2 linked regions of the Aureispira sp. CCB-E genome follow. The protein of the gene in region 1 interacts with the protein of each later gene in a pairwise test. Links are inferred from orthologs where the notes say so. Each region holds a gene or a part of one and is shown in the gene's direction. Other genes may lie near its edges. The genes, in order: QP953_RS03300 and groL.

What was found.
Region 2: the proteins of QP953_RS03300 (region 1) and groL interact in binary tests that used the Escherichia coli proteins (3 or more experiments, as listed by UniProt). The link is inferred for Aureispira sp. CCB-E from one-to-one orthologs.

The regions. Positions count from the first base shown.
Region 1 is NZ_CP133671.1:833,966-846,364, forward strand. The notes cover bases 6,532-9,315. They hold QP953_RS03300 (ABC transporter ATP-binding protein), read left to right. Parts: upstream 6,532-7,431; coding sequence 7,432-8,199; downstream 8,200-9,315. Other genes in these bases: QP953_RS03295 (ABC transporter permease), read left to right, coding at 6,708-7,397; QP953_RS03305 (hypothetical protein), read left to right, coding at 8,434-8,817; QP953_RS03310 (hypothetical protein), read left to right, coding at 9,098-9,315. In the rest of the region: QP953_RS03270 (hypothetical protein), read right to left, coding at 1-823; QP953_RS03275 (hypothetical protein), read left to right, coding at 880-1,305; QP953_RS03280 (AAA domain-containing protein), read right to left, coding at 1,603-3,507; QP953_RS03285 (MBOAT family O-acyltransferase), read left to right, coding at 3,839-5,251; QP953_RS03290 (alginate O-acetyltransferase AlgX-related protein), read left to right, coding at 5,257-6,387; more of QP953_RS03310, read left to right, coding at 9,316-9,607; QP953_RS03315 (hypothetical protein), read left to right, coding at 9,748-10,167; QP953_RS03320 (hypothetical protein), read left to right, coding at 10,190-10,702; QP953_RS03325 (GNAT family N-acetyltransferase), read left to right, coding at 10,709-11,539; QP953_RS03330 (uracil-DNA glycosylase family protein), read left to right, coding at 11,679-12,257; QP953_RS03335 (SPFH domain-containing protein), read left to right, coding at 12,292-12,399. UniProt on the Escherichia coli protein: Part of the ABC transporter complex MlaFEDB, which is involved in a phospholipid transport pathway that maintains lipid asymmetry in the outer membrane by retrograde trafficking of phospholipids from the outer membrane to the inner membrane.
Region 2 is NZ_CP133671.1:1,736,057-1,748,532, reverse strand. What follows is about bases 1-2,861. They hold groL (chaperonin GroEL), read left to right. Parts: upstream 1-541; coding sequence 542-2,182; downstream 2,183-2,861. Other genes in these bases: QP953_RS06720 (N-acetylmuramidase domain-containing protein), read left to right, coding at 2,396-2,861; groES (co-chaperone GroES), read left to right, coding at 75-341. In the rest of the region: more of QP953_RS06720, read left to right, coding at 2,862-4,201; QP953_RS06715 (hypothetical protein), read left to right, coding at 4,349-4,948; QP953_RS06710 (TIGR01777 family oxidoreductase), read right to left, coding at 4,951-5,871; QP953_RS06705 (hypothetical protein), read right to left, coding at 5,956-6,960; QP953_RS06700 (LamG-like jellyroll fold domain-containing protein), read right to left, coding at 7,264-12,476.

The DNA.
Region 1 (12,399 bases):
TTGTTTTGGAACCGAAGTCAATGACTTGGTCGTAAATTTCCTTGGATGGAATGCTGATTTTTACCAAGGACCAATCTAAGAATTGTAAGGTCATTTCATTGGGACGAGGGGTGCTGGCTAATTCAATTACCCAACTCGTTGCCAGAACTAAGAATATAGAAATTAAAGAAGTTTTGGCAATGATTTTTATGAGCTTATTCGTAAACCCATTATCTAATTCTGTAAACACTTCAGGAAGCTGAGCGATAAACATTAACAGCACTGCCATGACAGCAATATAGGCAACTACTTTCAAGTCTCGATCAATAAATGTTTTGTATAAAGAGTAGGAAAGTAGGCAGCATAAAAAACTAGAAAGTAATAAATCTGGTATTCCTGCTATATGTATGGAGTTTTGGTTAGGTGGAATCCATAAATTAAGACCAATTGTTAATAAACTAACCAATAGAATTAGACCAATAATTTTACTAATATTTTTCTCATTATTATAAATAAAATTGGGGGCATGAGAGAAATAAAAGAGTGCCAAAAGCAAGAACAAGTTGTTTAAGGTTGAAAATAGGCTTACGCCTAGTAGGTAGGTGGTAGTTTGACTAAAACTCCAATGTGTCCCCAAATACCCCCATGTTCCTGAGCCTACCCAAACAAATAGTGCCAAGCTCAAATAAACCAAACCTTTGTCAATTCTTAACAGAGAATCGTCTTCTTCCAAACGATTGTTGAAGCGTTTACGGATGTTGTACCAGATTGCTAGCAATAAAATAGCTCCAATAAAAGCAATGGATAAATGAGCAAGGGTATGGAATATTGCCACTTCTTTCATATAATTGTTAGACAGCTTGTTTTGAATATTGGAGAGTAAATACAAAATTATAAACAATGTCCGATAAATATAAGAAGAATCCTTTACTTGATGAACATTTGGTGGATATACCCGATGAGCGATCTATTTTAGATAAATATCTTTGGATTAGGGGAGTAGCCTTGCTGGTCTTATGTACGCTAATTGGATGGATCAGTGTGCTGTTTCGGCCTTATTTTCAAAATGGTGTTCATATAGAAGCAATTGTCTCCTTGGTGATGGTAGCAACAATTAATTTAGGTTTGCTGGTGTATATAATACGTCAAAAACGCAAACAATATAAATTGGCGTATCTCATTGGTACGACCGCAATTTGGCTAGGTTATACCATAGGATGGGCGTTGGGTTTAGGACATCTTTGGGAAGATGTTTTGGTAATGAATACCATCGGCGCACTAGCAGGCTTGGGAATTGGACAATTTGTCTTTTATTATAGACAATAATACTCCGTTGCTTTTTTACGTTTTTCGTAGAAAAACTAAAAAAGCATCTTGTATTAGTTTGATTACCAGTCTTTTAGTGTAAAGGCTGGTGAAGTACATCTTGCTGATAATCAAACTAATACGATTTTTCAACGGAGTAATGAGACAATAAACTCATACGATTTACTGCATGAGCGCTATGCTTTTAGTTAGCTGCGCTGCTACTGCGTGGTTTCAACGGAGTAATGACACAACAAAAAGGCTACTATTGGTTTGGCTATTAACCTTCTTGCTGCGCTATAATTAATTTTAACCAATCTATTGCCAATCCCAAGCTGAGCCATAGGCTCCTTGTGCATCGACATAGTCCAAGAAATTACTATAAAAAGTATCGCTGGCTAAAGTCGCACTATCTCCAATAACAATTAACTTTTTCTTAGCTCTGGTCATGGCTACATTCATTCGGCGAGTATCTTTTAAAAAGCCGATTTCTCCCATATCGTTCGAGCGAACCATTGAAATATAAATAACGTCTCGTTCTTGTCCTTGAAAGGCATCAATCGTGTTAACTTCAATATCGGCATCAGGAAAATGATCAAAGTCTTTGACAATCGCATCTTGAATCGAAATAACTTGTTCTCGATAGGGCGAAATAATGCCAATAGAAATCGGCTGGTTTCCTGTAATCACTAGCAGGTTGTCTAAATGCTGCCGCAAGACAAAGTACTCTTCTGGATTATAATAACTCTGAGATTCGGGGTTGACTTTTTCTTCAAAACCACATCCTGCGGTATCTATAAATTCTAAGGGGGGACTGGGAGTACCATCCGAAAGTTGTAGTTGCCAAGTAGCAACCGCATCGTCGGATTGCAATTGTCCATCATAAAATTGCTCATTAGAAAACCCCATAATGGTATTGTGCATTCTATATTGAGTATCTAATAAATTGACAACTTCTAGACGTTGAACCCCTTTTTCTAGCAGCGTTACATTAAAGCCATTTTTAGCAGCAGCACTACTTTTGACAGTTGGAGGCAATTGAAATGGATCGCCAGCAAAGACAACTTTGTTGGCTTTGCAGATTGGAATCCAAGTAGCAGGCTCTAAGGCTTGTGCTGCCTCGTCAATTATTACGGTATTAAATGTCATTTTCTCGATGTGTCGCCCAACTGCCCCTACCAAGGTGCTACAAATGACGTCCGCTTCACGCAAAGTTTTGTCAATAATATAGTCTTCAAGCATCTTGGCTTGATACATTAAATCCTTGGCCTCTCTATAATTGTCTCGGCGATCTTGGCGTTCTTTGGCACCAAACTTTCGTTTAAATTTCTCCGCATCTCTTCGCATTTTAGCAGCTTCAATCTTCATTTTTTTGACCTCTTGTATTTCAGGAAGCCGTTGAAGAATACCTTCCATTGTGTGTTCTAAGAGGCTTTCATCAACTCTAGAGATATTACCAATACGAACGACATTTAGCCCTACGCTGGCTAATTTTTCGGTTAACAAATCAGTAGCTGAATTAGAAGGGGCGCAAACTAAAATAGGCGACTCACGTTTGACCAACTGTTGAATGGCCGCAACTAAAGTGGTTGTTTTTCCTGTACCTGGAGGACCATGAATAATGGCAACATCTTCTGCTGCTAAGATCGTTTGCACGGCTGCATTTTGAGAAGCATTTAGTTTGGGTATTTCAAAGGGATGATGCTCTTTGTCAAAACGGGCTGGCTGTTTGCCTAATAAAATCTCTCGCAATTCTGCTAGTCGATCATTCTTGGCTGCTTTTACTGTTTTAACAGCACGCTCCATTTCTTGATAACTGCGTTCATCAAAATTGAGTTGAATACCAATTTTACCACCCAAAACCCAACGAGGCAATTGCGTCCCGTACAAAATAATTTTCATACGATTACCCTTGATAAAATAAATGACTCCTTTTTCCTCTACATTATTATCCAGTACCTTTTCGGAAAAAATACTGACCACTTGTCCAGAGCGGAATTTATGCGCTTTGTCCAAGTGCTTGACTCGTTCTACAATAATAAAAGGATGTTCCCCTAAACTCCATCCTGAGCTTTCAACTTGTACAGGATACCAACAAGCACCTTTTTGAATACGTTGCTGGATGCTCAATTCTCGGAGCAGTTGGTCAAATTGACAGCTTTCCTCTTCTTTTTCTTGTTGTAATAATTGGAGTAAATGATCTAATTCTTCTTGCGTTGTCATAAGATGGTAACGATGCTCTAAAATATAGAGTTTGGTAATAAATCTTTGATATCTAAAAAGCCGAAGTTAAAGAGAAAAGTAGACTTATTGTGCTTGAATAGCTTATTGATTTTTTAGTTTTTGGCTTGTTATGCTTGTAAGGTTACTTGAATATACAAAATGTTAAGATTTAATGTTACTATTTTAGTCATCGTCTTCATTCTTTTACAGAGTTCGTTTATAATTTAGTGATTGAGATATGGTTAGAAATGAAAGATTGGATATGTTTTTTATATCTTTGGACAGCTTTATTCTGATGTTTGCATATAATAACTTGTAAATCTACTCAATTATGATTTTTAGTAGTGTGCTTTTTTTGTTCTCATTTTTACCAGTTACATTAGGGATCTATTATTTGATGCCTAATAAAATAAAGAACCTAATACTGCTAGTAGCTAGTTTAGTGTTCTACACATGGGGAGAAGATAAAATAGTGCTTGTAATGTTATTATCAGCAATAATTGATTTTTCTTGCGGTTTAATAATAGAAGGAGGAAAGAGAAAATTGGGGTTAACAATTTCCATAATTACTAATTTATCTTTTTTGTTTTTTTTCAAGTACTTCAACTTTGCCTTCGAAAATTATAATGCTGCGATTCGTATGTTGGGATTAGATAATGCTACATGGCATAATATTCCTAATATTACATTACCAATAGGCATAAGTTTTTATACTTTTCAAACTTTATCCTATACTATAGATGTGTATAGAGGAACAGTAAAAGCTAATCGAAACTTTATCAATTTTGCTACTTATGTTACTATGTTCCCTCAATTAGTTGCTGGACCAATTGTTCGTTATGTAGATATAAACAAGCAATTGGTATCTAAAAACATTTCCATTGATGATTTTTCGGAAGGGATAGAACGTTTTATAATCGGTTTAGCTAAAAAAGTATTAATAGCTAATACTTTTGCAACTATTGCAGATGGTATTTTTGCTTTAGATGTAGCAACGATTTCTACTCCTTTTGTCTGGTTAGGTATTATTGCATATTCTTTTCAAATTTATTTTGATTTTTCGGGGTACTCTGATATGGCAATTGGGTTAGGTAGAATGTTTGGTTTTAGGTTTTTAGAGAATTTTAATTATCCCTATATATCAAGAAGTATTAAAGAATTTTGGAGGCGTTGGCATATTTCTTTATCATCTTGGTTCCGAGATTATTTGTATATACCCTTAGGAGGAAGTAGAGTAGGGAAAAAGCGGTTATATCTAAATCTTTTTATCGTATTTTTTGTAACAGGTTTGTGGCATGGCGCTAGTTGGAATTTTATAGTGTGGGGTTTATTCCATGGTCTATTTATTGTTATAGAACGTATCGGTCTTGAAGAGAAATTAAGCAAATGTTGGAAGCCATTACAACATTTATATACTTTATTAGTTGTTTTGGTCGGTTGGGTGTTTTTTAGAGCAGAAACCTTATCGAATGCTATTAGTTATATTCAAAGAATGTTTATTCCATCATCAGGGTTGATATCAGTTGATAGTTATATAGATTTTATGTATATAAATAGTCATACTGGTCTGTATTTTATATTAGCAGTTATTTGTTCCACACCGATATATCGTTTTTTTGATGAAAAGTTACAGACATACCAAGGAACCATTATTCGAACAATAGCATTGTTTGCACTATTCGTTCTATCTGTGATTCATTTAGGAGCAGGGTCTTATAATCCATTTATCTACTTTAGATTTTAATAATTATGAAAAAAATAAAAATAGGTAAAATTGTTATATTTTCTCTATTAATTAGCTTACCATTATTACTACAGTTATTAGGTGTAAATTTAAATGTTAGAAATACTGAAAATAGGAAATTGAAAGAGAGTCCAAGATTTACTTTTGAGCAAACAAGAGTGAGTAGAGGGAGCCTTCAAAAAATGTTAGGTGTTTATAGGGATGTTATTTCTTTTAAAAATGCCTATGATCACTATTATAAGGATAATTTTGTCTTCAAGAATCTGTTGTTTAAAAGTTACTATTTTATCCAAAATGATGTGTTTGGAGTAGAACCACTTGCTCACAAAGTAGTTAGAGGTACTAATGGGTGGTTTTTTTTAGGAGATAGTTATTCTGATGTTATTAAAGAATCAAAAGCGATGATATCATTTAATGAGAAAGAATTAGAGCAGATAAAAAAAGGTATGCTAGAAAAAAAAGCATGGTTGGCTAAACGTAATATTGATTTTTATATAGCAGTAGCTCCTAATAAGCATTCTGTTTATGGAAACGAATTACCTATAGTAAAAGGAAATAAGATCACCAAACTAGAGCAAGTAAACAGATTATTAACTTCCGAAGGATTGAATTTTGTAGACTTGTCTGCAAACTTTCCTGACAATAATAAATTTCGTCTATATCATAAAACTAATACGCACTGGAATGATTATGGAGCTTATTGGGCATATAATGTGCTTATTTCTAAAATTGTAGAAAAATATCCTTCCTTGAAAGTTATGAAATTCAACGATTTTAAGGTGAAAACGGAAATTAGTAATCAAGAAGATTTAACAGGGATGTTGGATATCAATGTGGAAGAACAATGTATAATTTTAGAACATCCTAGCGAGATTGCGCAAGAAGTCCCATCAACGCTACCTATTCCTCCTAATATAAAGGATTATGTTTTTCATTATACTTCAACAATTAACTCAATTAAGGTGTTAACATTTAGAGACTCTTTTTTTTCAGCTTTAATGAAATTTACGAAAGAGAGTTTTGGTGAATCTGTATATGTTTGGAGTTTATTCGACAAAAATGTAGTTGAAGCTGAAAAGCCTAATATTGTTATATGGGAGATAGTAGAACGGGACTTAGATCATTTTTTATTGTGATTAGTTCTAACTTTTGTATTAGCAAGGATTGTATACATGTCTAAAATTAAATATTACACTTAAATCAAGAAAAATAAATATAAACAGAGATTAACATACAGAGACGTAAATAAGAGTTTTATAATAGAAAATAAGCATTTTTCTTAGAAAAGTGCAAGTTTTGTTGCAACTTAACAAGTTGATAGGTGGATTGTAATTTATTACATGTATAGAGGCAAGAAATCTATCCACAAATGAAATAAGAAGTTTTATCTAACGAAAATACTAGAACATTGAATTTGTTTTTCCATTTTGGTCGTTATATACTATTTATCAAGAATATGTTTTCTCGACCAGAGAAAGTATCCATGTATTGGAAAGAGACGACCCGACAGATGATCGATATCGGAATTGGGTCATTGGTTATTGTTGGTTTGGTTTCCGTTTTTATTGGCGCTGTAACAGCCATACAGTTTGCTTATCAATTAGGCGGTTCTTCGATTCCTAAATATTACATTGGTTATATTGTGCGGGATATCATGATTATCGAATTAGCACCAACATTTACCTGTTTAGCATTGGCGGGAAAAGTCGGTTCTAATATTGCCGCCGAGTTAGGAGGGATGCGCCAAAAAGAGCAAATTGATGCGCTAGAAGTTATGGGAGTAGATACAACTGCTTATTTGGTCATGCCTAAAATAATAGCTGCGGTTACAGTGATTCCAATGTTGGTGGTATTGTCTGCTTTTATGGGAATGGCTGGAGGTTATGTGGCGTGTACGGTTGGTAATTTAGTATCAGAAGCTGAATTTATGCAGGGGTTAAGAGCATTCTTTGATCCGTATAATATTTGGATGATGGAAATCAAGGCATTGGTTTTTGCCTTTTTATTAACCTCTATCTCTTGTTATCAAGGTTTCTTTGTAACAGGCGGTAGTATTGAGCTAGGGCGAGCAAGTACCAGTGCCGTAGTAATTAGTAATATTCTAATTCTATTGGCAGATTATGTCTTGGCATTGCTCTTAACTTAATCATTAAAATAGGTTTAAAATTTAGATATTTAGCATGATTCGTATTGAAGATATTAAAAAGCAATTTGGTGACCAGAAGGTTTTGAAGGGAGTCTCTACTGTATTTGAGCATGGTAAAACCAATTTGATTATAGGTAAATCGGGTGCAGGAAAAACTGTTATGCTCAAAATTTTGGTGGGATTGATCCAGCCAACCTCTGGAACCGTTTGGTATGGAGATACTAATTTTACGGCACTAACAACCAAACAAAGAAAGGCAATTCGGACAGAAATGGGAATGCTTTTTCAAGGATCTGCTTTGTTTGACTCTATGACTGTAGAAGAAAACGTGCGCTTCCCATTGGATATGTTTACTAAGTTGACTAAAAAAGAAAAACAAAAAAAAGTAGATCAAACGCTTGAACGGGTAGAGTTAAAAGGAAGTAATAATAAATATCCTTCGGAGGTAAGTGGTGGAATGCAGAAGCGTGTTGGTATCGCCCGTGCAATTATATTAGACCCTAAGTATTTGTTCTGTGATGAACCTAACTCTGGTCTAGACCCTACAACCTCAATGAAAATAGATGAACTAATTCGCAATATTACCAAAGAAAACAAAATTACAACTGTGATCAATACACATGATATGAATTCGGTGATGGAAATAGGAGACAATATTAACCTACTGCATCTAGGAGAATTAGCATGGGTAGGAACTCGGCACGAAGTGATGACGAGCGAAAATGAATTATTGCAAGATTTTATATTTGCTTCGCCATTTTTACAGCGATTACGAGATGCTGCCACCAATAAGAATGCATAATTAAAAAAGGCATACCTTAGCTTCTAAAAGGCTTTTAAAGCTTATTTTTTGTATTGTTTCAAGTGTTTTTTTCAAAACGATACCTTTTTCCATTTTGGAAAGGGTTGTTCTTTTTTGGGGTTTTGTTGGAAATTTGTAATCTATAATATATTGATTTTTAGAATCTTGTGCTTTGGGAATGATTTTTTCTTTATTAGAGATAAATCCCCTGTATATTACTAAATATCCCTTACAATGAATACAAAATTTCGGATACTCGTTATATTCTCTCTTGTATTGTCTGTTGTTTTTTCAACAACAAAAATCTACGCCAATACTCCAACGACAACGCCAACTACCTCTGTTTCAGAGGATAAAACAACGCTTCGTTTTATTGTTTATTATAGTGGTGATCTATCTCCCGTATTAAATGACAAAGATAGCTACATGAAGACCTTTATGGATGTGTATAATCTAACATTAATTAGCACATTCAAAATAGATGAGACCAACAGTGGTTTTACCTTGGAGGCAAAAGAAGCACTTGATTTTCCAACCGAAGTCGCTAGAGAAATCTCATTGATTACAAATGTTTTGATGGTAGAAGTAACACGTGTTCCTACCACAAGAGAAAGTTAATCTTTGACCCATTATCGACAATAGCATACTTAATTTCTCGAAAATACTTCTTTTCTAGAGGTAATACTAGATGCTTTTTTTTCATAGAATGCCATGCATTCTATCTAATTCATTTCTCTATTTAGACAGACACTAAAAATTATTCGTCTGTAGGTAATCCAAAGCAATCGTATCATCAAAATTGGCAAAAATCAAAAGTAGAGTGTTTTAGTATGAGAACTTTTGGACGATGACTTCTTTCTAGTAGATAGGATGTAAATGACCTCCAAAAATAAAAGCAATGAAATACTATTTACCAACCTCCCTTTTTTTTCTGTGTATTCTATTTTTTTATAGCTGTGATTCTACGCCTCCGACTAATCCAAGTCCTAAGGAGCTAGGAGTGGTATTTCCAGATGTGTCGTATACTAGCGTTATTGCTTACCATTTTGAAGATTTGGAAGGCAATCCAATTATTAGCAAAGAGGGAATACTAAACCCTACCATCAAAAAAGAAAAGGTATTGTCTGAGGAAGAAATTCAAGTTTTTCTAAAGACAATTAATGATCCTAAAACTTATGGCGGGCTTTATACAAGGTGTTTTAAACCGAGATTAGGGCTTGTGTTTTACAACGAAGATAAAGCAGTTGCTCATATTAGTATCTGTTTTGAATGCTCTCAGCAGATGGCTTTTCCTCAAATAAAAGCTTATGCCAAAGCTCCTCAAGGAGAACATGGTTATAGTGAAGCTGGCTTTCGGAAGTTAACTAGTTTTTGCCATGAATTGGGCTTTGGTCAATGTGGAGAATAAAGAATGGTTATTCTTTACTCCTTGAAAATTAGTTTACTTATAGGTCTATTCTTATAACTTCCCTTTCTCTTTTTCGTATAAATGTCTGCCAAATTGACTTCTACAATATACCTGACAGTAGGAAACAAAATTTATAATGGATGAAGGACTTTTTTTACACCATATTTCTAATCTGTATATCGATAACCTCTGTACAGGCGCAAAATACAAGCTACAAAAGCTACGAAAACACCCTTGACTCTTTTGCCAAAGCATCGGTAAACAATCTTAGCTTTCAAAATGGGATTTATATTTTTATAGAAAAGCCAGAAAGTGATGAAGATGCTTTATACAAAGGGTTTAGAGTGACACATACTGATGGGGAATACAATGGAGGGTGGGAGATATTAGCTGCAAAAGATATTGTAATCAAAGAGAAAATCCCATTGCATTTTAGAGCTGTTTTATATTTGTTTAAAAATAAACAATATATTGCATTGTATAAAGAGGATTCAAACAACAAGTATTATTTTAGAATCTTTAAAGCTGTTTACTCCTCTCCGCGAAGTACTACCCCATAACAACAGTTTAAATTTTAACAATATGCGCCACCAATTAATTCTATTGTTCTATGGACTTGTTATCATTAGCTCGCTGGTAGGAGCTTATATTTTTATTGGTTATCATACAACCAAACAAACTGATTTTACAACCAAAGAGGGAGTTGTACAAGGTGTCTTAATGATATCTAAGGACGAATATGGGGAAGATGTTGGCTTGCGTTTTAGGTTAGAGGATAGCGATGTAGAATATGTTCTGGCGGGGAAGCTTTTGGAAATTACGCACCCAGATATTCACCAGTTAAAAGAAGGAGATTCTATTCGGGTTTGGGTAAAAACAGTGGCAGCACAGAATTTCTTGGATAAATCTATGGCACATATGAATGCCATTTGGGGGATTCAACGTCTGACAGATGGGCTAATTTTATTGGCTTTGGAGGATGCTATTCATCAACGAAGTGGGCTGCAATATTTGGGTTTTGTCGTGCTATTTATTTTAACAGCGAGTGTTTTTTCTTTCTTTTTTTATCGAAAAGTCAAATTGCATAAAAAGTAACTAAGGATGGAAATAAGAGATTTGAGTAACTGCTCATTAGAAGAAATTGTTTTTGCTATGTTGATGGCGTTTGAGGAGTATTTTTTAAAAATGCCTTCTGATACAACTTATTGGAAACATCGCTATCAGGCGGCTAGAGTAGACTGGACGTGTTCTTTCGGGATGTTTGACCAAGGAGAGTTGATTGCTTTTATTATTAATGGAATTGATGAAAGGGGGACTCATAGAGTGGCGTTTAATACAGGAACAGGGGTGATAAAAAAATACCGTGGTCAGAAAATAGTTGACCAACTGTATGCTTATGCTTTTCCTATCTTGCAACAAAAAGGGGTAACTTGTTGTGCACTGGAAGTTATTCAAGAAAACAGCCGTGCCGTTCGAGTGTATGAACGAATCGGCTTTTCGATTACAAAGGAGTACCTCTGTTTTACAGGAAAATTGGAGGTTTCAAATTATGAAACAACGATCCATAAAATTGATTTTGAAAAAATTACCAATCCACAAGCTAATTGGTATGCTTGGGACAATTCCAATAGAGCAATACAATTGAGTTCAAAGGGCACTTATACCTGTTACGAGGTTTTTTCTTTGGCTAAAGAAAAAATTGGCTTTTTTGTTATCAATGAACAATCTGGAAATTTACCTCAATTTGAGATTTATAAAACGAATCAACAAGAGGATTGGCAACTTCTTTTTGATGGCATCGCTCAAGTAAGTAGAACAATTAGGACTATTAATATTGATGCTAAACGAACGAATATATTGCAAACCTTGCGTTACTTAGGCATGGAGAATAGCATTAACCAATATGAAATGGAGCTAAAAATGAAACCATAGTGATTGCTAGTAATAAAGAGAGAACCAGTATGGTATCTTATTGAAATCATTACTCCGTTATAAAATCGTAGTAGCACCGTAGGTAACTAAGCGAAGCGATCTCATAAAATAATCAACGGAGTATTATGGAATAGTATGTATGGAAAAAATATTAAAGGAAATAAAGCAGTGTGCTGTTTGTAAAGAATATTTAGACTTAGGACCTAATCCAGTAGTAGTAGCAAATCCAAAAAGTAAGATCTTAATAGTCGGACAAGCCCCTGGGAAAAGAGTGCATGAGTCAGGTATTCCGTGGGATGACCCTAGTGGAGTGCAATTGAGAAAGTGGATGGGAGTAGATGAAAGTGTGTTTTATGATGCAACCCGTATCGCTATTGTACCGATGGGGTTTTGTTATCCAGGAAAAGGAAAGACAGGAGATTTACCACCTAGACCAGAATGTGCCCCGTTATGGCATCAGGCACTATTAGAGCACATGCCATCTGTAGAGTTGACCTTGTTAATTGGACAGTATGCGCAGAAATATTATTTGGGAAATGCAAAAAAGAAAAATTTAACGGAAACAGTGAAAAACTACAAGGCATACTTGCCAACTCAAATTCCGTTGCCGCATCCATCTCCTAGAAATCGATTTTGGTTGTCTAAAAATCCTTGGTTTCAAGAATCTGTCGTTCCTGAATTACAAAAAAGAATAAGGATGCACCTTGACCAAGATTGATACGTTCTAGACAAGTTTTATAATTTATTAACAAATGATAGGATTAATAATTGGAATCGTAAGCATTGTAACTTGGTTGATTTGGAGCAATGCTTTTTATCAAGTCAAAGAGGGATTTGCACTTATTCGTTGGGGAATGGGA
Region 2 (12,476 bases), 910 kb from region 1 along the record:
ACTTGGCACAAGACATGATTATAGTGTGCTATAACTTTTAATCTTATTAATCTAAATAAAACAAAACATTTATTATGAGACCAATTAATGATAGAGTCTTGGTAAAACCTGCAGCAGCAGAAGAAACAACTAAAGGTGGTATCATTATACCAGATACTGCTAAAGAAAAGCCACAACGTGGAACTGTGATAGCTGTTGGACCTGGTAAAGAAGACCGAGCAATGACTGTAAAGGTAAACGATGTTGTACTTTATGGCAAATATGCAGGTCAAGAGGTTTCTCACCAAGGAGAAGATTTCTTGATTATGAAAGAAGATGACATCCTTTTGATTCTAGATTAATGCCTCTCGAATCACTTTATAATTTAACATTCAATTATTTCATTACTTCGTAATAACGTCATCAAATTGCTTATCAGCTAAATTATTAACACCCAAAACTTAAAACTGATAATCCATTTGATATTTATTTTACAATTTTGATTTAAGTTCAAAATTATCAACGAAGTATTATTCTTTAAATAAAAAAACTTCATATAAAAATGGCTAAAAATATTAGCTTCAGCACAGACGCTCGCAACAAATTACAAGAAGGAGTAAATGCTCTTGCAGATGCCGTAAAAGTAACTTTGGGACCTAAAGGTCGTAACGTTGTTCTTCAAAAAAGCTTTGGCGCACCACACATCACTAAAGATGGTGTTTCTGTTGCTAGAGAAATCGAATTGGAGGATCCTATTGCCAACATGGGCGCTCAAATGGTAAAAGAGGTAGCTGCTAAAACTGCTGATTTGGCAGGAGACGGTACGACTACAGCTACTGTTTTGGCTCAAGCTATTGTTAATGCTGGATTAAAAAGTGTTGCTGCGGGTGCCAACCCAATGGATTTGAAACGTGGTATTGACAAAGCTGTCAATAAAGTAATCGAGCACTTAAAAGAAAGTTCTGAGATTATTGGTAGTGATATTGAAAAAATCAAACAAGTAGCTACTATTTCTGCTAATGGTGATGCTGAAATTGGATCATTGATCGCAGAAGCAATGGAAGCTGTAACGATCAACGGTGTTATCACAGTAGAAGAGGCAAAAGGTCGTGAAACTTATGTAGAAAAAGTAATTGGTATGCAATTCGATAGAGGCTATTTGTCTCCTTACTTTGTTACCAATCCTGAGTCAATGGATGTAGAATTTGAAAGTCCATATATCTTGATTCACGATAAAAAAATATCTAACATTCAATCTATTGTTCCTGTTCTTGAAAAAGCACATCAAGCAGGTCGCCCATTGTTGATTATCGCAGAAGATGTAGATAGCCAAGCATTGAGCACATTGGTTGTTAACCGTTTGCGTTTGGGCTTAAAAGTAGCTGCTGTTAAAGCTCCTGGTTTTGGTGATCGTCGCAAAGCAATGCTTCAAGATATTGCAATCCTAACAGGTGGTACTCTAATTGCAGAAGAAACAGGACATAGCTTAGAAGCTGTCGAGTTGGAGCACTTAGGAAGCTGTGAGCGTGTCACAATCGACAAAGACAATACGATTATTGTAAATGGTATTGGTGCAAAAGAAAAAGTAGATTCTCGCATTGCAGAGATTACCAACCAAATTAAAACAACTTCTTCTGATTACGATAAAGAAAAGCTTCAAGAGCGTTTGGCTAAATTGTCAGGTGGTGTTGCTGTTCTTTATGTTGGTGCTTCTACTGAAGTAGAGATGAAAGAAAAGAAAGACCGTGTAGACGATGCATTACATGCTACTCGTGCGGCTGTTGAAGAAGGTATTGTTGCAGGTGGTGGTGTTGCGATGGTTCGTGCCATCAAAACATTGGAAAGCTTTAGTGGTGCTAATGATGATGAAAATACTGGTATCAACATTGTACGTATGTCTCTAGAATTACCACTAAGAACAATCGTTAACAATGCAGGATTAGAAGGTTCTGTTGTTGTCATGAAAGTTCGTGAAGGAGAAGGTTCTTTTGGTTTCAATGCTCGTACAGAAAAATTTGAAGACTTGAAAGAAGCTGGTGTTATTGATCCTACTAAAGTATCTCGTGTAGCGATCGAAAATGCAGGTTCTATTGCTAGCTTGATTTTAACGACAGAGTGTGTTGTTAATGATATCCCTTCTGAAAATGCTGCTCCTGCTGGAATGCCAGGTGGGATGCCAGGTGGAATGCCAGGAATGATGTAAAATTGATTTCTTCGGAAATTCATTTAAAATATGCCCTTTCAGCTCTGCTGAAGGGGCTTTTTTTTGTATTGTGTTGTTCTTTCTAATTAGTCATTATTGTTTTTGCTTGTATATCTCAAAAATTAATTGTAATTTGATTTGATTTTTTCTATCAATGCATATCCCCGTTATGTCCAACTTACTGTTACACACACTATAAAAACCATTATTAATATGAATTTCATTGAGGAACTTGGTCAATTGCAAAAAGATATTGCAAAGTATTTAACCATTCACAACAACCCCCATGACACATCCAAACATGATCCTTATGCCAAAAAGCTAATTGCAGCGAATCCTGTTTTAGAAAAAGCAGCTCCCCCTCCTCCCCGAAAGACAATTAATAACTCGGTAGGTAAAAATGGCAAAAACGAATACAATGATGTTAAACTTGTACAAGAACTATTAGGCATCAAAGCCGATGGACATGCAGGACCTAAAACCAATTTAGCCATACGAAAATTTCAACGTAGCTTAGGTTTCAAAAAAACAGATGGTCGCATTGATCCCAAGGGAATTACTTGGCAAAACTTGAGTAAGAGAATTACTTCTAACCCTTCTGAAGAAACTACAACAGATACTGATTCCAATACAGCTCTAGCATCTAAAGCAACCGAAATTAAAGCTTCAGTTGGTAAAAAAGGAACCAATCAACTGGACGATGTTATCCTCGTTCAACAGTTACTGAAGTTAACACCAGATGGTAAATGTGGTCTTAAAACAATCCGTGCCATCAAAGAATTTCAACAAAGTATTGGTCTCCCAAAACCTGATGGTCGAATTGATCCCAATGGTTTTACTTGGAAAAAGTTAAATGCTCAATCCGTACCACCAGACCAAACAACCTCTGGCTCTGCTAAGTCATTAACAGGCTCTGTTGGAAAGAATGGAGACAACCACGTTAATGATGTGAAATTAGTACAACAATTATTGCACGAAAAAGGAGCTCATCTCGATATTGATGGCGATGCTGGTCCTGGAACTATTGAAGCGATTGAAGCTTTTCAAGCTAAACTAGGTGTCGCTAATCCTGATGGTCGAGTTGATCCTAATGGTTTTACTTGGAAAGAATTAAATAAAGTAACTCCTCATGACAATCCTCATGATGAAAAAATGGTTGTTACGACAGGTGATGCTCCACTTCCAGAAGAATTAAGTGTTACCAGTAAAATAAAAAAATCTGTTGGACACAAAGGTACAAACCTTCCAGAAGATGTTCTTCTTGTCAGAAAACTATTGATTAAATTTAATTACAACTTAAAAGAGGATACCACTGTAGATATTCCTCTAGTAAGTGCTATCAAACGATTCCAAAAGGAGTTTGTGGGTAGCTCTAAACCTGATGGCCGCATTGATGCCAATGGCAAAACATGGAATACACTATTAGGCATCGGTCGTATCAGAGGAGGGATCTATGATGTTGCTAAAAAATATGGTATTGAGGTAGCGGTTATCTTAGCAATTCAGGCTGTAGAATCTGGGGGGAATGGATTTTTGCCCGATGGACGTCCTAAGATTTTGTTTGAAGGGCATATCTTTTGGCGAGAACTAAAAAAAGCAGGCAAGAATCCTGCTGCTCTCCAAAAAGGCAACGAGAATATCATTTATCCAAAATGGGTAAAAACAAACTATAAATGGAACGAGAGAGAATATGACCGCCTAGAATTGGCTAAGAAAATTGATAAAACGGCTGCTCTAAAATCTACTTCTTGGGGAGAGTTCCAAATCATGGGCTTTAATTATGCTAGTGCTGGCTACTCAAATGTGGAGTCATTTGTAGAAGCAATGTACCAACCTGGTATTAATCAATTGGGTGGTTTAATGGGATTCTTGAAAGATAACAACTTAATTAGACACGTTCAAGGTCCGTCTAAAAATTGGGCTGCTTTAGCTAAAGGTTACAATGGGCCTGCTTATGCCAAAAATAAATACGACATAAAACTAGCCAATGCTTACAAACGTTTTTCTCAAATCGTTTAAATTGCTCTCTTAAAAAATTCAAAGCCTGCCTAAATCTTTAATGATATTAGGCGGGCTTTAGTTAGTAACTAACAAGTCACTAAACTCCTTCTTTCCTTAGTCAATTAGGAACTCTACTTCGTTTCTTCATCTTTAATTACTTCAAATATGCCTTTATTATTTTTACTCTGTATTTTAATTATTTCCTGTAATAACAAGAGTAATACATCTTCCCCTCCTACAGCATTGCCAACAGCAACTAAAACACCTGTCGTTTTGACTATTGATTCATTTGTTTTGGATAATCATAGTATCCTTAGTCAAGCAACAACCGACTTTAATGCGGATGGATTTGAGGATGCTGTTCTTATTTTGAAAAAAAACAAAGAAGAAGAAACATCTGACTATGCCAACAACAAACCAACATTGCGCCCTTTATTACTTTTGGCAGCAGACTCCACGGGTTCCTTCCATCTCATTGCAAGAAATGACAAAGCTGTCTATTGCGTTGACTGTGGAGGGCAAATGGGAGATCCTTTTAGTGCCTTAATAGCACATGAACAATATGTCTCTATACAGCATTATGGAGGTAGTCAAAACCGTTGGGCTAGACACCTTACCTTCAAATATGACCGTGAAAAAAAGCAGTGGTTTCTTTATAAAGATGCGGAAGAAACATTCAATGCCTCAACGCCTGTAGATACGTCAAACTTATCTGATAAAAATTATTTTAATACGCCTTTGGACTCTTTTAATATTTATCAATAAAATTAAGAACAAATTTCTTTAAATGCAGCTTGAATGGTCGGATATTCAAATTGAAATCCTTCTTCTTCTAAACGTTTGGAGACAACTTTTCGACTTTTAAGCACCAACTCCGTTTGAGTTTGTAAAAATACAGCGCCAATCTCCAACAACGTTTTGGGGATAGGAAGTCCCCACGAACGCCCCAGCTGTTGACGCAATTCTTTCATGAAGGACTTGTTTGTTACAGGATTTGGGGCAGCACAATTAATCACTCCATCAATATGCGCTTGTTCAATTAAAAATTCTACCACACGACTAAAATCATATAGATGCACCCAACTAATAAACTGATTGCCACCTCCTTGGGTTCCTCCTAACCAGAACTTGGAAAGATTTATTAAATATTCCATGGCTCCTCCTGGCTCTTTTCCTATAACAATAGCTGTTCGAAGTGCAATTCTTCGCACCGAATCAACTGGTGCTGCTCTAAACTCTTTTTCCCAAGCCTTACAGATATTCATAGAAAAATCGGTTCCAATCGTTCCATTGTACTCATCGTTGGCAGGTGCCTGCCCTCTCGTATCTTCATAAATCGTAGCAGAGCTAGAGTTAATCCATACTTTTGGTTTTGTTTGAGCTTGTGCAATGGCTTCTCCTAAAATTCTTGTAGAATTTATTCGAGAATCTAAAATCTGTTTTCTGTTAAGCGCATTGTAACGACAATTAACTGTCCGACCAGCCATATTTACAACGACATCAGCTCCATCTATTACCTTTGTCCAATCTCCCAATGTCTTTCCATCCCATTGTTCAAATTGAATACGTCCTATAGCTGCTTTTTTTTGACGAGAGAGCACACACACGTCCCAACCTTTAGCATCAAAATGTCGTGCTAATTCCAAACCTAAAAAACCAGATCCTCCAGGTATAATTAATTGGGGCATTTGTTAGACTTTATCGTTTACAAAAAAACTACTAATCAACAACTTCAATAGTTGGCTGCGCTGCTACTACAACTTAATAGTCGATTATAAATATTGTGGTAATAAATTTTCGTCATTAATCATCGCCAGTAATTTAAGCAGGTTTTCACGCGGTTTAATGCCTTGTTTGATCGCCAATTCAATTTCTTGTTTGATCAATTTTTTCTTTCCCTTTTCAAATAACAAACGTACCAAAACATATAGTTTTATCTCATCGTTGAGACAATAATAATGTTTTTTATAAAACTGGATAGCTTTGGAATAATCAGAAAAATTGGCATGCAAACGATAAATCAATTCTACCAAGTTGTTGTGTCTCTGTTCTTGTTCGTATTCTTCTTCTTCTGTCCATTTTTGCTCAATTGGACTATCACTTCGATTAAACCCATTTGTTTGTAATAAATGAGTAGCCACTTCGAGAGCTTTTTTATAGTTCCGTTCTGTTTTGATGCTCTTAACAAACTGAATAATCAAATCAGAATACAACGTGTATGTATTTAAGGGATTTTCGATGATTAGAGAAATACCTTTGTTAAGCATCTGTTCGTCGTCTCCTATATTTTGCAGTAATTTCAGAATATTCTTATAAAAAACGACTTGTTTAACTCCGATAGATTGAAAAGCATCGTAAGCAGAAAAATACTCGTAAACACAAGATTCACAAATAATTTGATACAATTGGGTCAACAACTCTGCTTGTTTAGGAAAGTTTAACTCTGTTCTATTTTTCTTTGTCAACGCTTTGCCCCAACGCTTTACTTTAGACCGCCATGCTAAGCGTTCTTTCCGAACAATTGTTTTATTGGGATATAGGTAATCTTGGTTTCGAACATCAATGATAAATTGATTGATTTGCTGCTCTAATTCTGCGAGAGAGATGGAAACAATAGGTTTCTTGTTTTTTTTACGCCCCGATGTCTCTATATAGTCATCCAAAGCCATCACTTCCTTTTGTGCTTTAGGTATCAGTTTATAAAATTCAATAGACAAATTCAATAATTTATCCTTGGGCATTTTAGATAAAATATCTCTCAATTCTTTTACTTTCATTACCTATGGTTTGAAGAATAATACAAAGAGTTTTGGGGGTAAACACTACAATCTATTCGCATTTAAGATAAACCTAAAAAAGCAAAAAAGGTTTAAAATTTCACCATTTTTTTTCAATCTTTCTATAAAAATTTGAAGCTCAATATTAAAGTATCTTGACATTTAATTCTAAACATAGCTTTCACAATGCAAGCAGTCCAAAGTTTTGCTCTAAATCCATTTCTTTGGGCTAAAAAAAATAGCAGCACCAATTAATTGATAGTACTGCTATTTTATTCACTTAACCTAAGCTACGCCATGCAACTATTCTTTTATAAACTTTTGAGCTACACGTTCCTTATTATCAAATTCAATAGAAAGTAAGTACAAACCTGCTGGCAGCTGTGCTACTTCATTAATTTCTAGCAATTGATACGACTGTATATCTGCTGTAAAATTATGTAATACATTGCCACTCGCTGCTGTAATTGTGATTTGTGCGGATGTTACTCCGATAGGCAAAGTATTAAATCGAACTTGTAGTTCGTTTTGTACAGGATTTGGATATATAGACACATCCATGTATTCGTCTCTAGTAGAACGCCCTTCAACTGCTTTGATTTGTGAGTAGGTCGTTGTTCCATCAAAGTCTACTTGTCTCAAACGGTAATAAGACACCCCTGTAAAACTATTTTCATCCAAAAGCTGATAATTGGTAACAGAAGTAGTCTGCCCTTTTCCATCTACAAATGTTACAGATTTGAATTCACTTTCAGTCTCTAACATACGTTCGATAAAGAACCCTTGATTATTAATCTCCGTCTCTGTGACCCAATTTAATGCCACCTTATCTGCATTCAGACGTTTTGCCTCAAACTTTGTCAATTCTACGGGTAGATCGGATGTTCCACCAACATTGGCAATCACGAGTTGTGAAAATGAGTTGACATTGTTTGTAGCATTATACCTTACACTTGCATTCGTTCCTGATGTTGCATTATTGGCACCACCTAGAGTAGCTCCCCAAGTAGCTCCAAAAGCATTATCTGAACGTTTAAACAATTGCAAAGGTGAATTGCCTTGCGGTTCTGCTGCATCAGCCGCAGAAATATAACTCATTCGACCAAATGTTAAATCAATCAAAGGATCAAAAGAGGCATTAGAACCATAGTTATTCACCACAAAATACTCATCATCGACATCTCCTCCAATAGTTTCCCAGCCATGTGGTTTTTCAGTTTCTAATCGAGAAACAACAATCTCTCCATTAGGTGTATTGGCATCAAACTGTATGGTAATATCAGTATTCGGCAAATTGTACACTCCTGGTCCTGGAATAAGAATACGATCAAATGCACCTCCTGCTACTGCTACCTCTGAAGGAACATAAGAGGCTCCTGTCATATTTACAGTTGTACCATCATTTGTTCCTACACCATCTTTTACTCCACCAGCTGTTCCTATAGGGTCATCTGTGTTAAACTGATAATAAGAAACTAATCCAATTTCACTACCTTTTAGGGTTAAATGGCGATTTTCACGAAGTTCTTCTTGCGTACGAGCAACATTCCATATACGTACTTCGTCGATACTTCCTTGATAATTTTCACCAGAAGAAGGCAAAGCAATTGTTCCAATTCTAAGGTTTTGATCGGTTGTATTTAAGTTCGTAGCTGTTGGTACAGCCAAATCTAAGACCCCATCTACATAAAAACGCATGGTTGTTCCATCATAAGTAATGGCAACATGATGCCATGCTCCATCATTAATAACAGTCGTACCATTGTAATCATTAAGTTCTCCTACAAAGCCCAATACATTACCACGAACCGCCATACTATTTCTTTGATTATTGCTTCTTCTTCCCCAACTAACAATATTCCCCAAACCTAACTGGGTAGTTTTAATCCAAGCCTCTATTGTTCTAGGAGCATTTCCTGTTGGCAAGTTGGTAGCCGTAGCAGAGTGATCTATAAAATTCGTACCATCAAACTCGTACATATTACCACGTACATCTGAAACTAGAATTTCGGACTCCCGTACGACCATAAACTGTCCTGTTAAACTTATTTTTCCAAACGTTACCGAATTATTAGTTACAGTATTTGCAACTGCAATTTTAGTCCATGCTCCACCAGAATTCATAGGGCGATAATACAAACCATATTTTGCAGGATTCAAACTAATAAATGTATTTGGGGCAAAATTAAACGTATAATCTACGACCAAGTTAGAAGTATTATTCGATCGGTTCACCGTCCACATTGGATTTTGAATCAAATTAGTGGCATTCACCCCTACAATACTATTTGGGATAAACGCTTGATAAGTAACAGTGATCTCTTCTGTTGCAGAATGCTGAAAGAATCTCATGGTAGCATTAGCCGCTACAAAAGTCTGGGTACTTACTCCCGAAGGAACGTTAATCGTTTGGCTATTGGAACTTCTCAAAGCATCGTTTCCAACATTGACATCCGATGCTGCCCAATCTGTAGCTGGATCCATATTCGTTAATGTCCCAGTATTTCCATTCCCTGTTTTATCGGCTAAGGTAGCAGAGCCTACTCCATCATTCATTTGATAATAAGTCAACAAACCGTTTGCACAAGCATCCAAAGTTAAATGCATATTTTCACGGATTTCATTTGCACTACGTGTCGTTGTCCAGATACGAACTTCATCCAGTTGCCCCGAAAATTCTCTGTCCAAATTATTAGCGTCAAAACCTCTCCCCAATACCATGTTAGAGAAGCTCGCAGGCCAGTTCGCATTGACACTATTGACCACCTCTATTCCATTTAGATAAACAATAACTCTACCATTCGTTTGATCTCCAACAATAGCAATGTGGTGCCATTCATCAGGTAAATTACCGCCTAATGGTACAATCGTATATGGATTAAAAGTACCATTACCAGAAACCGAAACATAAAGCAATCCATTGGCAAAATTATTACTAAGCTCTAACCTTACGCCATCATCTGAAGTTCCTGCTCCAGGAAAAGCGGTATGGAATATATTCTCATAATTATTTAGACCATTTGGACGGAACCACGTTTCAATCGTCCAATCTGTAACATTTCCTAAATTACCAATAGCTACATAATCATCAATTCCATCAAAATCTAGCACATCGCCCCGAACAATATCCGCAGGAATAGCTGTGTTGTCCTCTACAACCATAAACTGTCCTGTCAAACTAATATCGCTAAAGGTAACTGATGTTCCACTAACGGTTGATGCTTTTCGTACCAATGTCCAAGCCCCATCACTCCCTGTTGGTCGATTATAAAGATTGAGTTGACAAATATCAACGGTTGTAATTGTTGCAACAGGGAAATTAAATGTTAAGTCCATCGTTTGAGTAGAAAAAGTTGTTGCTTTATCTATCGTCCACATTGGGTTTTGAATGATATTCGATCCCACAATACCTGTTGTTGCATTGGGGGTAAACCTGTGGTAAGTTACGGTAAAATCCTCTGGTACAGAATGTGCTGTAAAATCAATGCTCAAATTAGCTGTAGCAAAATTTTGCGTACTCACACCAGCTCCTACAGCAAGTGTTTGACTGTTAGAAACATTTCCTGCATCATTCCCTATATTAACTCCTGAATTGACCCAATCTGTCGCAGGGTCCATGTTTGTTAATGTACCAGTATTAGAGTTTCCAGAATGATCTGTCAAAGCACTTGAACCTGTTCCATCATTCATTTGATAATAAGCCACCAAGCCCGTTGGACAATCTTCTAAAGTTAGGTGCATATTTTCACGAACTTCTGTTGCCGTACGGGTAGTATTCCATATGCGAACTTCATCCAATAAGACATTGCTAAATCGTCCTAAAATATCTGTACCTATTCTCAAAATTCCATCATTGGTTGCCCCCATACTAGTGGCTGCTGTAAAAACAGAAGCACCATTCATATAAAAAGTCATTAACCCTGTTCCATTGTCATAAGCCCAACAAACATGCGTCCATTCATTGGCAGTAATAGCCGCAGAAGCATTAACGGCAGTTGTTCCATTATAAAAACCCATTGTGTTAGCAGGACTGTTGATGTAGGGTCTGTAGTTGGCATTGTCAGCTATTTCTGTTTTATCCAAAATAGTATGGAATCCAGTAGCTGCATTTCCTTTTATCAATACCCATGCTTCAAACGTAACATCTCCTGTTATGTCCAGAGAAGCATTATCAGCAACGCTCACCAAATCATCGGTACCATCAAAATCTAGTACATCGCCACGAACAAGATCTTTTGTAGGTGGTGTATACGTACCATTAAAAGGACTTCCCATATCTCCTGTTGTCGAAGTCATTACGTTGGGGTCGGCTGTTGCGTTATTATTTTCATAGCCTAATGTTCCCGTTGCAGGATCATTTCCTGTTCGATCTACTCCTGGACTAGCAGCAGATCCCCAGATTCTATTCGTAAAAGTTGGTGCTTCGGTATAATGTGCTGCAATTCCCGTTACATCATCATTTTGATAAGCAACAGACCAAATAACAATATCGTTATTGTCTTTTATAATAATTTCATCCGCACCATTTCCTAAAGTCAAACCGGCTACCTCAATTACATTCGCAGAAGGGCAACCATTCAACCACTGTGCTTCAAAAATTGCTTTATTTCTAGCTAGAATAACATAACCTCCTGCGGGAATAATAAAACTAGTCGTTGTAATAACATCATCGTCTACGCCTTCATCTTCAATTTCCCAATTCTGAATATCAATTGGAGTAGCTCCAAAGTTATGCAGCTCTACCCACTCATCTGTCAAATCATTGGCCAAAGGGTCGGCGATCCATTCTGTAATTGCAACGGATGGTAATATGCCCGTTCCACGTATTGCAAAACTATATGTTCCTTCGTCTGCATCATCATTATTGACAGTAACTGTTGCATTTCGCACCCCACCTGCTGATGGCGTAAATGTTGCTGTAAAAGTAGCTGTAGCCCCTGCTGCCACACTAGCAGGCAATGTAATTCCACCAATTACAAAGTCCCCTGCATCCGCTCCACTTACCACAATACTAGACACATTCAATACCCCTGTTCCTGCTACATTAGAAATGGTAAATGTTCTTACTGTATTTGCACCAGCATTAACGCTCCCAAAATCGGTATCGTCACCAACACTAGGTGTAATATCTCCATTGACAATAGACAAACCATTTCCTAATATATCTATCTCTGGGTTTGCAACGCCAGTACCTTGAACAGCGTATGCATACGTTCCTTCATCGGCATCATTGTTATTAATCGTTACCGTTGCATTCCGAACGCCAGCTGCTCCAGGCGTAAATGTTAGTGTAAATGTTGTAGTCGCTCCAGCAGCTATATTGGCTGGCAATGTAATACCGCTCACTGCAAAATCGCCTGCATTTGCTCCGCTCAAATTAATACTACTTACATCCAAGGCTGCAGTACCACCTGTGTTTGAAATAGTGAATGTTCGCGCTGTATTTCCTCCGACAGTAACGTTTCCAAAGTCCGTATCGTCGCCAGCACTAGGTGTCACGTCACCATCTACAATAG